One region of the Agrobacterium sp. 22-214-1 genome, then DNA from elsewhere that is predicted to be linked to it. Evidence: predicted binding sites of a transcription regulator. Region 1 holds the regulator's gene; the other holds the start of a gene.

Region 1 (6,323 bases):
GCCATCGGATGCGCATCGCGGCGGTAGCCGGTGAAGAAGCGGCTCATCTGCTCATGCACCATGGTGTGGCGCGTGACGCGGGTGTCGAAGTCCTTCTTCTGAGCCGCGGTCGGCAGTTCACCGTAAAGCAGAAGGTAGCAGGTTTCCAGGAAGTCGCCCTGTTCGGCGAGCTGCTCGATGGGGAAGCCACGATGCAGCAGAACGCCCTCGTCACCGTCAATATAGGTGATCTTGGATTCGCAGGAGGCCGTCGACGTGAAACCCGGGTCGTAGGTGAAAGAGCCCGTGTGCTTGTACAGCGTGGCGATATCGACGACGCTTGGTCCGATCGTGCCTTCCCTGACCGGGAGTTCGACCTGCTTTTCGCCAAGTGTCACTGTAGCGCTTTTTTCCGTCATACTGATCCTCCGAAAACATGCGGGTGGGGGCGTTGAGACACGCCCCGCGGTTAAGCGTCTACCGATTAGCTATATGATCCTTGCGCAGATGCCAAGCTATCCAAAGGTCAAATTGTGCATTGCGGCAAACGCAATTGCCTTGCTTCCGTCTTTCCCGGCGATGGCAATTCAATCTCAGTCAACGCAGGGTTAAAGGAAAGGATTGCAATCCCTCGCATCCGCCTGCAAACCTGTTCCCGGTGCGGCAGGGGCGCGGCGCGGATTGCTCGGTCAAGGGGAAAAACAGCATTTCGGATATGCCGAAACGATGCAGGGCGATTTGCCCGGCACGGCGGAAATCCTTTATCCGCTTCGTAGAACCGGCGATGTCGCGACATATGGTACGCCCGCCCTTGTCGGCAAGCCGAAACTGCGAGTTGTCGCCTCTCAAAAAATCGCCGTATGCGTCGCCGAGGAGCGCGCATTCGGTCACGATTTTCTTTTCGTTCCGGTTTTCATCGGCTGCGGTGCGATCCTCTGGTTTTCCCTCAATACCTCGCCTTCATTCCTCGTTCTGGCGATCACATGTCTCATCGCCGCCGGTCTGGCGTTTTTCGCGAAATATCGCTCGGGCTTCGCAGCCACGGCCTGCGGCCTTTTCGCGCTGCTTTTGCTGGGCATGCTTTTCGCCGGGGTCGAAACGTGGCGTGCGGGAACAGTGGTGCTGGATACGCCCGTCACCACCACCATCACCGGCACGGTGACCCGAAGGGAGGTGGATGCGCGCGGGGACTGGCGATATGTGGTGCAACTCACAGCAACGGAAGCGCCGGCATTGTCACGCCCGCCGGGCAAGGTCTCGCTCCTGTCACGCGGGGGAGGCGAGCCCGCCGCGCTCGGCGCGACCATTCGTGGCAAGGCGCGGCTTTCGCCGCCATCCGGCCCGGCTCTGCCGGGGCTCAACGATTTCGCCTTCGCCTCCTATTTCAGGGGCATAGGCGCGACCGGATTCTTCTATAAGCCGCCACAGACGGTAACTCCACCCGGCATCGACGCGAAGACGGGCTGGCTGGAATGGGCCGACATGCGGCTCTATGGCCTTCGCACCGCCATTGCCGAGCGCATCCGCAACACCATCGGCGGCGATGCCGGCGCCTTTGCCGCCTCCATCGTCACCGATGAGAGACAGGCCATATCCGCCGAAACGATGGAAGCGTTGCGGCTCTCCGGCCTTGCCCATATCGTCGCCATATCCGGGCTCAACATGGCGCTGGCGTCGGGCATATTTTTCGTGGGACTGAGGCTTGCCTTCAGCCTTTTTCCGGCATTTGCGCAGCGCTGGCCCGTGAAGAAGATTTCGGCTTTCGCCGCGCTCTTGATGACGCTTGCCTATTATCTGATTTCAGGTTTCGCCGTCTCCGCCGAACGCGCCTGGCTGATGATGTCGGTGATGCTGATCGCGGTGCTGTTCGATCAACCCTCGCTCAGCCTCAGGAATGTTGCGCTTTCCGCTTTGGTCATTCTTGCTTTTTCGCCCTCGGAAATCATGGGTCCGAGCTTCCAGATGTCTTTTGCCGCGACCATCGCGCTCGTCGCCTCCTATGCCGCCTGGAGCCGCTGGCGTATCGATCGCGAGCGTCTGTTTATCGGGCGCAAACCGGCATGGATGACGGTGGCGCAAACGGCGGGCGCCATCGTTGGCGGTGTCATCACGACGTCGCTGATCGGCGGTCTTTCGACGGCGATCTATTCGGTCGAGCATTTTCAGCGTGTCACCACCTATGGACTTTTCGCCAATCTGGCCGCCATGCCGCTGATGTCGCTGATTGTCATGCCTTTCGGCCTTTTCGCCATGCTGTTGATGCCTTTCGGGCTGGATGCGCCATTTCTGAAGGTCATGGGGTACGGCATGGCCCTCGTCATCGAGGTTGCGCAGGAGGTGGCGTCCTGGGGCGGAAGCGCTGCGACGGGCCGGCCGCACGGGTGGTTTCTGGGGCTCGCCTCGGCTGGTTTTCTGCTGTTGACATTGCTGCGCAGCCGGCTTGCGCTTCTGGGCATGCCGCTTCTGTTCCTTGCCTTTGGCCTGTCAGCCGCCACGGCCTATCGCGATCCGCCCGATTTGCTTGTTCATGAGGATGGCGAGCTGGTGGCGCTGCTGGAGGACGGCAAAGCCTATACGACGAAGGCTCAGCCGCAGGGTTTCGTTTATGGCCAGTGGCAAAGGGCGCTGCTTTTACCGGAACAGCCTGTGCCGCCGGTCTTTCTCAAGACCGAGGCTACGGCAAAAACCGTGGCTTTGGCCCCGAAGGCGAAGCTTGATCCGCAAGAGATGAGCGCGGTTGCACGGCAGATGACGGCGGCCCTGAGAGACGCCGAGCCCGGTGTTTTCACCTGCAGCAAAGGCATATGGTGCGTTGCGCGCGCGGGAAGCGGCGAATGGATCATCGTTTTGGAAGATGGCCGCTTTGCCGGAAAGGCTTGCGATATTGCCGATATCGTTATCGTCTCCCGCAGAACGTCCTTTTCCCAATGCCGCTCGGGCGCACTTCTGCTGAACCGCGATATCCTGCGGCGGATCGGTTCGCTGGAAATGGACTTCGCCGGCAGCGATCAGGCAGGGGTGGTCGGCAGACTGCGCGCCGCAATCGCCGGCATGGACAGGCCCTGGAGCGAACATCGCTATTACGACTGGAAAAGCGGCCGTTTCGATCACGACGTGCCTGATGCCGTCATGCGGTTGCTGGCGGCATCACAATAAAGTGCCGCCAGCATGGGTCGTCAGGCCTTGATGCGCAGATCCGCCGTCAATTCGCCGATCCCGCTAATTTCCTCTTCATGCGCCGCGTCGCGCCAGACTTCCTTCAGCCCGGCCTCGTACCATTCGCGCATGGCGGGAAGGGTGAGCAGCCGGTCGCAATAGGCTCTCGCCGCGGGCGAAAGTTCCGCGCCATAAGTCTGGAAACGAAATGCCACCGGGCAGAAGAAGGCATCGACCGCCGTGAATTTCTGGCCGGCAAGAAAAGGCCCGCCGAATTTCGCGAGTCCTTCGCTCCACAGCGTATCGATGCGCTTTATATCGGCCGCAAGCCCGGTATCGCCACCCTTCGGTTTTACGCGAATGCCGACCGACATCGGGTAGAGATTGCGCAGCGAGGAAAAGCCCGCATGCATTTCGCTCGCCGCGGAACGTGACCAGGCCCGTGCCTGCTTGTCGCTCGCCCAGACGCCCTGGTGTCTTTCCGCCAGATATTCGGCGATCGACAGCGTTTCCCAAATTGTCACGCCCTCATCGACAAGGCAGGGCACCTTGCCGGTCGGCGAGAAGGTGGAGAAGGAAACGCCTTCGCCGAAGGGAACGAGTTTTTCATCGAAGGCGATGCCGAGCGTGCGCATCAACACCCACGGCCGCAGCGACCATGAGGAATAGTTCTTGTTGGCGATATAAAGATCATACATGACGTGTTTCCCCGATATGACGCGCATTTCTATACCGGCGGATGGCCCTTGGAATATTGCAAATAATCCATGGCTCCCATAAGCCGCGTTGATGAATGGCAAGGTGAGGGCAGGGAGAAGGAGGCATATCTACCTCACCGCCCGGAGATGAGGGCGAAACACACCCTCTCTTTACTTCCGCAGAGCCGCTCTGTTCCAGAGAACAAGCCAAGATGCCTCAAAGGGAGCGCCATCGTCTCGATGACGCCCTTAGCGAAAAAAGCGGGCTGCCAATTAATGGTAGCGGCGGATCAGCCCAACCAGCTTGCCCTGGATTTTCACCCGATCCGGCCCGAAAATACGGGTCTCATAGGCGGGGTTGGCGGCTTCCAGTGCGATGGAGGCTCCCTTGCGGCGGAAACGCTTCAGGGTCGCTTCTTCATCATCCACCAGTGCTACGACGATATCGCCAGGATTGGCCGTGTTGCCGTTGCGGATTATGACGGTATCGCCATCAAAAATGCCGGCTTCGATCATCGAGTCGCCCTTGACCTCAAGAGCGTAATGTTCGCCCGAGCCGAGCATGTCGACCGGCACGGCCACATCATGGGTGTTGTTCTGGATGGCGGAAATCGGCACACCGGCGGCGATACGGCCCATGACCGGCACGGTGACTGCACCGCCGAGATCATTGGCCGGCGCCTTGGGGGCAGGGGCCGGCTCCGGCGTCTTTGGCTTGCCGAGGCTGCCTTCGATGACGCTCGGCGAGAAGCCGCGCTGCGGCCTTGCACCCGGCGCATAGGCCTCAGGTAATTTGATCACTTCCAGCGCGCGCGCCCTGTTAGGTAGCCGGCGAATGAAGCCGCGCTCCTCGAGTGCGGTGATCAGCCGGTGGATGCCGGATTTGGAGGCAAGATCGAGTGCGTCCTTCATTTCATCGAAGGAGGGCGGCACGCCGGACTCTTTCATTCTTTCATGAATGAAGAGAAGCAATTCCTGCTGTTTGCGCGTGAGCATGAGGAAAACACCCTTGAGAATCGTCGTTGAAGTCGCGAAACAAATACAGAACGAACACTATATGTTCCATATGTGTTCCGCAATCCCCTAAAATTTCGTGAAGGGTGCATCGCAGATCGTGATTTGATCGTCGAAACCATGAACAAAGCAGATTTAACGACGTAGGCGGCACGTCTTGAATACTAAAACCACCGACCGGATAGACCCGGCCGGTGGTTTCTGGCTGCCGATTTGCTACGGGCCGAACGTCAGTAGATCGTGAGCGCAGGAATGAAGCTGACTGCGATGAGAAGCAGCATCGCCATGGTGAAGAACGGCCACAATTCCCTCGTCGTCGCGCCGAGCGGCGCTCTGGCTATGGAGGACGAGATGAAGAGCGTGGTGCCGATCGGTGGCGTATAGAGCCCGATACCGAGATTGATCACCATCATCATGCCGAGCTGCACCCGGTCGAGCCCGATCATATCCGCAAGCGGCACGAAGATCGGTCCGAGCAGCAGGATTGACGGCGGCAGATCGAGCGGCATGCCGATGATCAGCATCAGGACGTTCATCATCAGAATGATCAGGATCGGGTTGGAGATATTCTCCGCCACCCAGGTGGCGAAATGCTGGGGCGCCTGATCGAAGGTGAGCACCCAGCCCACCGCCGCACTGCCCATGATGACCAGCATGACGACGCCGGTTGCGGAGCCAGCCTCGACGAAATTGTCGCAGAAACGCTTCCACGTCAGATCGCGATAAAAGAAGATGCTGAGCACGAGCGAATAGACGACGGAAAGAACGGCCACTTCGGTCGGCGTTGCAAAGCCGAAGCGCAGGCCGAGGATGATCAGGATCGGCAGAAGGATCGCCGGCAGGCTGCGGAATGCAAGTAGTGCCAGATCGCGCTTGCGGATGCGTTCGTCTCGCACCGCATAGCCACGCCGCACGGCAATGGCCCAGCAGACGAAGATGAAACCGACCGCCATGAGCAGGCCCGGCAGAATGCCGGCGATGAACAGATTGGCGATACTGACGCCGCTGACCAGCGAATAGAGGATCATCGGGATCGACGGCGGAATGAGCACGTCGATGACGGCCGAGGTGGCATTGTTGGCCGCACAGAGGGGAGCGGGATAGCCCTGGCGCTTTTGCCATGGAATGAGCACCGAGCCGAGCGCGCTCGCATTGGCGACCGCCGAGCCGGAAACGCCGCCGAACACGACCGAGGAAATGACGGTGGTGGAAAGCGGGCCGCCGCGCCAGCGCTGCATGGCCTTGGAGGCCAGCTCCAGAAGCTGGGTTCCAAGTTTGCCGCCGAGCATCAGCGTGCCCGCAAGCATGAAGAACGGCAGCGCCAGCATCGGGAAAGACTGGGTCTGGTCGTAAACCTGCTGCGCCACGATCGAAAGCGGCACATAACCGTTCCACAGCACGGCGACGCCCGCAGAGATGATCAGCGCATAACCGACCGGAACCGCAATCATCATGAGAATACAAAATGCAATGATC
Region 2 (6,323 bases), on a different contig from region 1:
TGAAATAATCGCGCACGGCGGCCTTTTCCCGGTCGCGTTTCCACCATTCGCCGAACACCCGTTCCGGCCCGTCGGCGCGCCGCACATTGTGGCGCACGCCTTTCCAGAGGAAATAACGCGGCGGATGGTCCGGCAGCAGCGCCAGCGTTTCGATGGGTTCCGGCCTTGAAAAAAGCCTGACCGGACGCGGCCAGTGGCCGGGCCAGCCGAGCGTATCCTCAGGCGCAAGCGCAGCAACTCGGGCAAGGGAGCGTTCCGGCACATCGCTTGCCACCGCCGCATAACGATAGACCCGGTGGCCGCGATTGAGGATGACATCGACCGTATCAGCGATGTCCGCACGGCCTTCCTCCAGAAGCGAGGAACGGGCCTGCGCGGCGACAAGCGGCTCGGCATGGGTGGCGGTCAGCACCATCATCTCGATGCCGAAACCGGGATCGATGGTGTCGATACGGTCGGTCAGAAGCCGGACAAGCTGTTTGACATCGCGCACCGGTCTGGAGGTGCCGGCCCGCACCGCCTGCAGGCCGCTATCCACCCGGTGCAGCACCAGATCGACACGGCGGGCGCCAAGGCCGCGCTTTTCCAGCGCGACACAAAGCTCCGCAACCAGTTTTTGCGTATAACGGGCAATCGTCTCCGCCGCTGCAATGGGTTCGGGAAAGGCGCGCCGCACCTCCACCAGCTCGGCCATCCGCACCGGTTCTATGGGTTCGCCGATCTCTCCGGAAGCCTGGGAAAGACGGCGGACGAGTTCGGGGCCGAAACGCAGGGTCAGCGGCGCGCGCGGGGCATCGGCCAGCTCGCCGATGCTGCGGAAACCGAGCACCTTCAGCCCGGAAATAATACGCTCTTCCAGCCTGAGCGCGGCCAATGGCAAGCCGCTAACCGCCACCCGCTGCCCGCCCGGTGGCACGATGCTGATTTCCTCACGGCCGAAACGGGCCAGCGCATGGGCCGCCCCCCAGCTATCGGCAATGGCGGCGCGGGCGGCGAAGCCTGCGGCATGCAGGCGGTTGACCATGCCGCTCAGCATCAGCGCCTCATTGCCGTGCAGATGGTCCGCCCCCGCCGTGTCCAGCACCAGTCCGTCCGGCGGGTCGGCGGCGACGATCGGGGCATAGATGCGCAGGAAATGAAAAGCCAGTTGCTGCAGGGCGCGGGCATCACCAGCCGTATCCATATCTTCCACGATAAGGCCCGGCACCAGCGCCTGCGCCTTGCTGACCGGCGTGCTGGGCCGGATGCCCGCCGCCTTTGCCGCCTTGTCGAGCGCCAGCACCAGCCGGCGGCTGCCCTGGCGACCGATCATGACCAGCGGCTTTTCAACCGGCGGCGCGTCCTTGCCCGAAAGACGCCGGAAACGATCCGTCGGCCATGTCGGCAGGTAGAGCGAGACGACCCTTTGCATCACAGGCTTCCACTTCAAATTCGGCACTTTCGCCGCCGCGACATCGCAAAAGTTCCAGGAACCAGCGCGGCCTGCCCACCCCCGGCACCGGCAAGGGGGATGAGGGCCGGACAGAGATGCACCAGCGGGTCACCGCCGCCGTCGGCTCTCCGAACAGCGCCGCATCGGCGGCGCGACGGAAGCGACGGATGGCAATGCCGGTAACACCGGAGGTTTCCGCTGCCAGTTGCAGCCGCCGCGAGGCGTTCATCGGCAGTTTCGTCACTTCGCCCATCACCGCGCCGAAGCCGTTGCAGCGAAGGCCTTCCTCGAAACAGTCGAGCACGCCTTTTTCATCACGGCATTCAACGATGATGACCCGGTTCTGCGACAGGCCTGCCTGCGTCAGCCCCGGCATGAACAGATCCCGGCGGGTGACACACCATAAAACCTTGCCGGAAAGCCTTGCTGCCACACCGGCCGCAAAAAGGGCGGCCGCCGCGCCATCGGCAGCGCCATTGCCGCCGCCGCTCACCTCATGCAGGCAACCGAGCTTCAGCCCGCCTCCCGGCAGGTGGTGGTCGATGGCATCCACGCCGAAAGGCAAGGTCTCGTGCAGGCGCGGAGCGCCGTTACCGATCCTTTCCAGCCTTTCACGCAGCTCTTCGACAACGAGCAACTGATCCGCGCGCTTTTGCATGGCATGACAGGTTTCAATTCCGGTTATTCATCTTTATTGTTCTTGTTTTGTTCCTATTTCAGCAAAGAGTCAAGCAATAGGCTGCCGGTCTTCAACAGTTTGCACGGGAAGAGAGGATTCTGGCCTTGCGGCCCTCTGCCCTGCCGTTAAAACGAAATTGTCCGCTCGCTACCTGTTTTACCCTGACAGCCGCCGGCAACGGACATCATGGTTTGGAGGAAACCGCCGATGATCGCCAGCATTCTGATTGCCGTGGTTGCGGCCATCCATATTTACATCGTCATTCTGGAAATGCTGCTGTGGGAAAAACCAGCCGGCCGCAGGGCCTTCGGTCTTTCGGCGGATTTTGCCCGGCAGACAAAGGTGCTTGCCGCCAATCAGGGGCTTTATAACGGTTTTCTCGCAGCGGGGCTGATCTATGGGCTGATGCAGGGCGATGAAGGGCTGAGCTTCAAGGTTTTCTTCCTCGCCTGCGTTCTGGTGGCCGGTATTTTCGGCGCCATCACCGCCAATATGAAGATCCTGTTCATTCAGGCTTTGCCGGCATTGTTGGCGCTCGGCTTCCTCTGGATCGGAGCATGAACCGATGAGCGCATGGAACGATCACAGCGCAAAAGACGCTCTCAACCGGATTTTCATGGCGGCAGTCGCAAGCGCCGATCCGGCAAAGGTGCTGCAACACCACCTTCCCTCCCCGCCCAAAGGCCGCTGCGTGGTGGTGGGCGCCGGCAAGGCTTCCGCCGCCATGGCTGCCGCGCTCGAAGCGGTATGGCCGCATGTCGATCTTTCCGGCGTGGTGGTGACGCGTTACGGCCATGCCGTCCCAACCACACGTATCGAGATCATCGAGGCCTCGCACCCCGTGCCCGACGATAAAAGCGCGGAAGCGGCAAAACGCATTCTCGCCGCCGTTGAAGGCCTGACCGCCGACGACATGGTCATCGCACTGATTTCCGGCGGCGGTTCGGCGCTGATGGTCGCGCCGGCCGAAGGCATGGCACTTGCCGACAAGATGGCCGTCAATCGTGCCCTTTTGGCCAGCGGCGCGACGATTTCCGAAATGAACGCCGTGCGCAAACATCTCTCCCGCATCAAGGGCGGGCGGCTGGCGCTGGCTGCCAAACCGGCCAGGGTCGTTTCGCTGCTGATTTCCGATGTGCCGGGAGACGATCCCTCCGAAATCGCCTCCGGCCCGACGGTTGCAGATCCGAGCGATATTGAAACCGTGCGGGAAATCGTCTCCCGTTATGCGCTCGATCTTCCCGAAAACGTGCGCAAGGTGCTGGAAAAAGGCGAGGAAACCCCGAAGGCGGGCGATATCGAGGAAGATATCCGGCTCATCGCCGCCCCCTCGCTCGCCCTGCAGGCCGCGGCGGATGAGGCGGTGAAACTCGGGCTTACGCCGCTCATCCTCGGAGATTCGCTGGAAGGCGAATCCAGGGATGTCGGCGCTGTCATGGCCGGCATCGCTCTTTCCGCCAGCCGCAAGGGTCTGCCGGTCAAAGGTCCGGCCGTACTGCTTTCCGGCGGCGAAACCACAGTGACGATCGGCAAGGGGCCGGCCGGCAAGGGCGGACGCAATACGGAATTCCTGCTGAGCCTTGCGCTGACGCTCAAAGGTGCGGACGGCATCTGGGCCATTGCCGGCGATAGCGACGGCATAGACGGCGTGGAGGATGCGGCGGGTGCGGTGGTGACACCGGACACGCTTGCCCGCATGCGCGACGCCGGTGTCGATCCGCGTCAATCACTCGTGGGCCACGACAGCTACACCGCTTTCAGGGCAGCAGGAGATCTTGTCGTGACGGGGCCGACGCTGACGAATGTGAATGATATCCGCGCGATTTTGATCGGGTGATAGCGGAGAAGTTTGCAGCGACTACGGGCTTTCCCGCGCGTGGATCGCGGAGGGAAGACGTTTTGACTATGCCCTCGGACAGGAGTAATCTGGCGGGATATCCTTTGGAGCCTCAGCCATGCGTCCTGGAGTGCTCATACTTGGCCTGATCATGGCCCTTATTCCGACTTTGGCGGATGCCCACAATTGCAAATGCCGAAATCGCGGCGTCATGTTCCAGCTCGGCCAGACATCCTGCCTGAAGGTCGACGGCGGCTCTTATCTCGCGCGCTGCGAGATGAAGCTCAACGTTTCGTCCTGGACCAAGCTTCAGGACGGTTGCCCCATAACGGAACGTGTGCAGACGCAGTCAAGCCGCGTCAATTGATCCCATCGGCAGATGACGCCAAGGGCATCTTCTCCCCGGCGGGGAGAAGAAATATGCCGCGCGCAATCTTACAGCTTCACCCAGCCGCCATTCTTCTTGCCGGACTCGATGCATGCCGTGACGAAAGCGACACCTTTAACCCCGTCATCCACGGTCGGGTAAATCACCGCCTTATCGAGCGCCGAGCCGGTGCGGCGGGCTTCGATGGCATGCGCCGCCTCGGTGTAGATGGTGGCGAAGGCTTCGAGATAACCTTCCGGGTGGCCGGAGGGAATGCGGGTGACGCGCGCTGCGGCAGCCCCTGCCCCGGCGCCGCCACGGGTGATCAACTGCTTGGGTTCGCCAAGCCTCGTGAACCAGAGATAGTTCGGGTCCGCCTGTGTCCACTCGATGCCGGCCTTGTCGCCATAAACACGAACCTTCAGCCCGTTTTCGTGGCCGACCGCAACCTGGCTGCACCAGAGCAGCCCCTTGGCCGCCTGCTTGCCGCCCTTTTGCTTGAAGCGCAGCATCACATGCGCATTGTCGTCCAGCCGGCGGCCTTCGACAAAGGTGTGCACATCGGCCGCCAGCTCATCCGCTTCCAGACCGGAAATGAAGCAGCCGAGATTATAGGCATGGGTGCCGATATCGCCGGTGGAGCCGCCGACGCCCGATTGCGCCGGATCGGTACGCCAGACAGCCTGTTTCGCACCGGTCTGTTCCACCGCTTCCGTCAGCCAGTCCTGCGGATATTCCATCTGCACCAGACGGATCGTGCCGAGCGCGCCTGACTCCACCAGTTCCCGCGCATGCCGCACCATCGGATAGCCGGTGTAGTTGTGCGTGAGGATGAACAGTGCATCGGCCTTGTCGGCCACCTGCTTCAGCTTTTTGGCGTCTTCCAGATTGGAGGTCAGCGGCTTGTCGCAGATGACATGGATGCCGCGCTCCAGAAACGCCTTCGCTGCCGGATAATGCACATGGTTGGGGGTAACGATCGCCACCGCCTCGATGCCATCCTCGCGCAGCGCTTCCTTTTCGGCCATTTCCTCGAACGAACCATAGCAACGCTCGGGATCGAGCCCCAGCTCGTGGCCGGAAGCGAGGGATTTTTCCGGCGTCGAGGACAGGGCCCCCGCCACGAGATCGAAACGATTGTCGAGCCGCGCCGCCATGCGGTGAACGCCGCCGATAAATGCGCCCGAACCACCACCGACCATGCCAAGGCGAATCCGCCTGTTCGCCTTGTCCGTTGTCTTTCCTTCAATAGCCATAATATCTCCCCTGAAATGCTCTCAAAGCCCAAGCATACGGCGGTTGGCCGCATCGTCCGTGCCGCTCGATGCGAAATCGTCAAAGGCTTTTTCCGTGACGCGGATGATATGCGCCTTGACGAATTCGGCTCCTTCCCGAGCACCGTCTTCAGGGTGCTTCAGCGCGCATTCCCATTCGACCACGGCCCAGCCATCGAAATCATTTGCCGCCATCTTGGAGAAGACCGCACCGAAATCCACCTGCCCGTCGCCCAGCGAACGGAACCGGCCCGCGCGGTTGACCCAGCCCTGATAACCGCCATAAACGCCCTGCCGCCCGGTCGGATTGAACTCCGCATCCTTGACGTGGAACATCTTGATGCGGTCCTTGTAGATGTCGATATTGTCGAGATAATCGAGGCATTGCAGAATGTAATGCGACGGATCGTAGAGCATGTTGGCGCGCTTGTGGTTCTTCACCCGCTCCAGGAACATCTCGAACGTCACGCCATCATGCAGGTCTTCGCCGGGATGGATTTCGTAGCAAACATCCACACCCTGCTCATCGGCGTAATCGAGGATCGGCGTCCAGCGTTTCGCCAGTTCGTCGAAGGCCGTTTCCACCAAACCGGCCGGGCGCTGCGGCCACGGGTAGACGAAGGGCCAGGCAAGCGCACCGGAGAAGGTCGCATGCGCCTTGATGCCGAGATTTTTCGACGCTTTCAGCGCCAGCTTCACCTGCTCCACCGCCCATTGCTGACGCGCCTTGGGGT

The links. Region 1 encodes LexA, which represses DNA repair genes until DNA is damaged. Its sites were predicted from a motif close to TGTTCNNNNTGTGTTCNG; they were not measured.
Region 2: ACQZ5G_RS22565 (ImuA family protein) is a predicted target of LexA. The motif match lies at 2,128-2,145, and genes of this name have one in related genera.

Annotation. Positions count from the first base shown of each region.
Region 1 covers NZ_JBNWCK010000001.1:595,601-601,923, reverse strand. The annotation lists gene gltA (citrate synthase) at 1-398, opposite strand, end outside; gene ACQZ5G_RS03060 (ComEC/Rec2 family competence protein) at 706-3,135, shown strand; gene ACQZ5G_RS03055 (glutathione S-transferase family protein) at 3,156-3,833, opposite strand; gene lexA (transcriptional repressor LexA) at 4,107-4,829, opposite strand; gene ACQZ5G_RS03045 (TRAP transporter large permease subunit) at 5,078-6,323, opposite strand, start outside.
Region 2 covers NZ_JBNWCK010000008.1:158,675-164,997, reverse strand. The annotation lists gene ACQZ5G_RS22570 (Y-family DNA polymerase) at 1-1,411, opposite strand, end outside; gene ACQZ5G_RS22565 (ImuA family protein) at 1,326-2,090, opposite strand; gene ACQZ5G_RS22560 (DUF1304 domain-containing protein) at 2,319-2,672, shown strand; gene ACQZ5G_RS22555 (glycerate kinase type-2 family protein) at 2,677-3,948, shown strand; gene ACQZ5G_RS22550 (hypothetical protein) at 4,067-4,315, shown strand; gene ACQZ5G_RS22545 (Gfo/Idh/MocA family protein) at 4,384-5,571, opposite strand; gene ACQZ5G_RS22540 (sugar phosphate isomerase/epimerase family protein) at 5,593-6,323, opposite strand, start outside.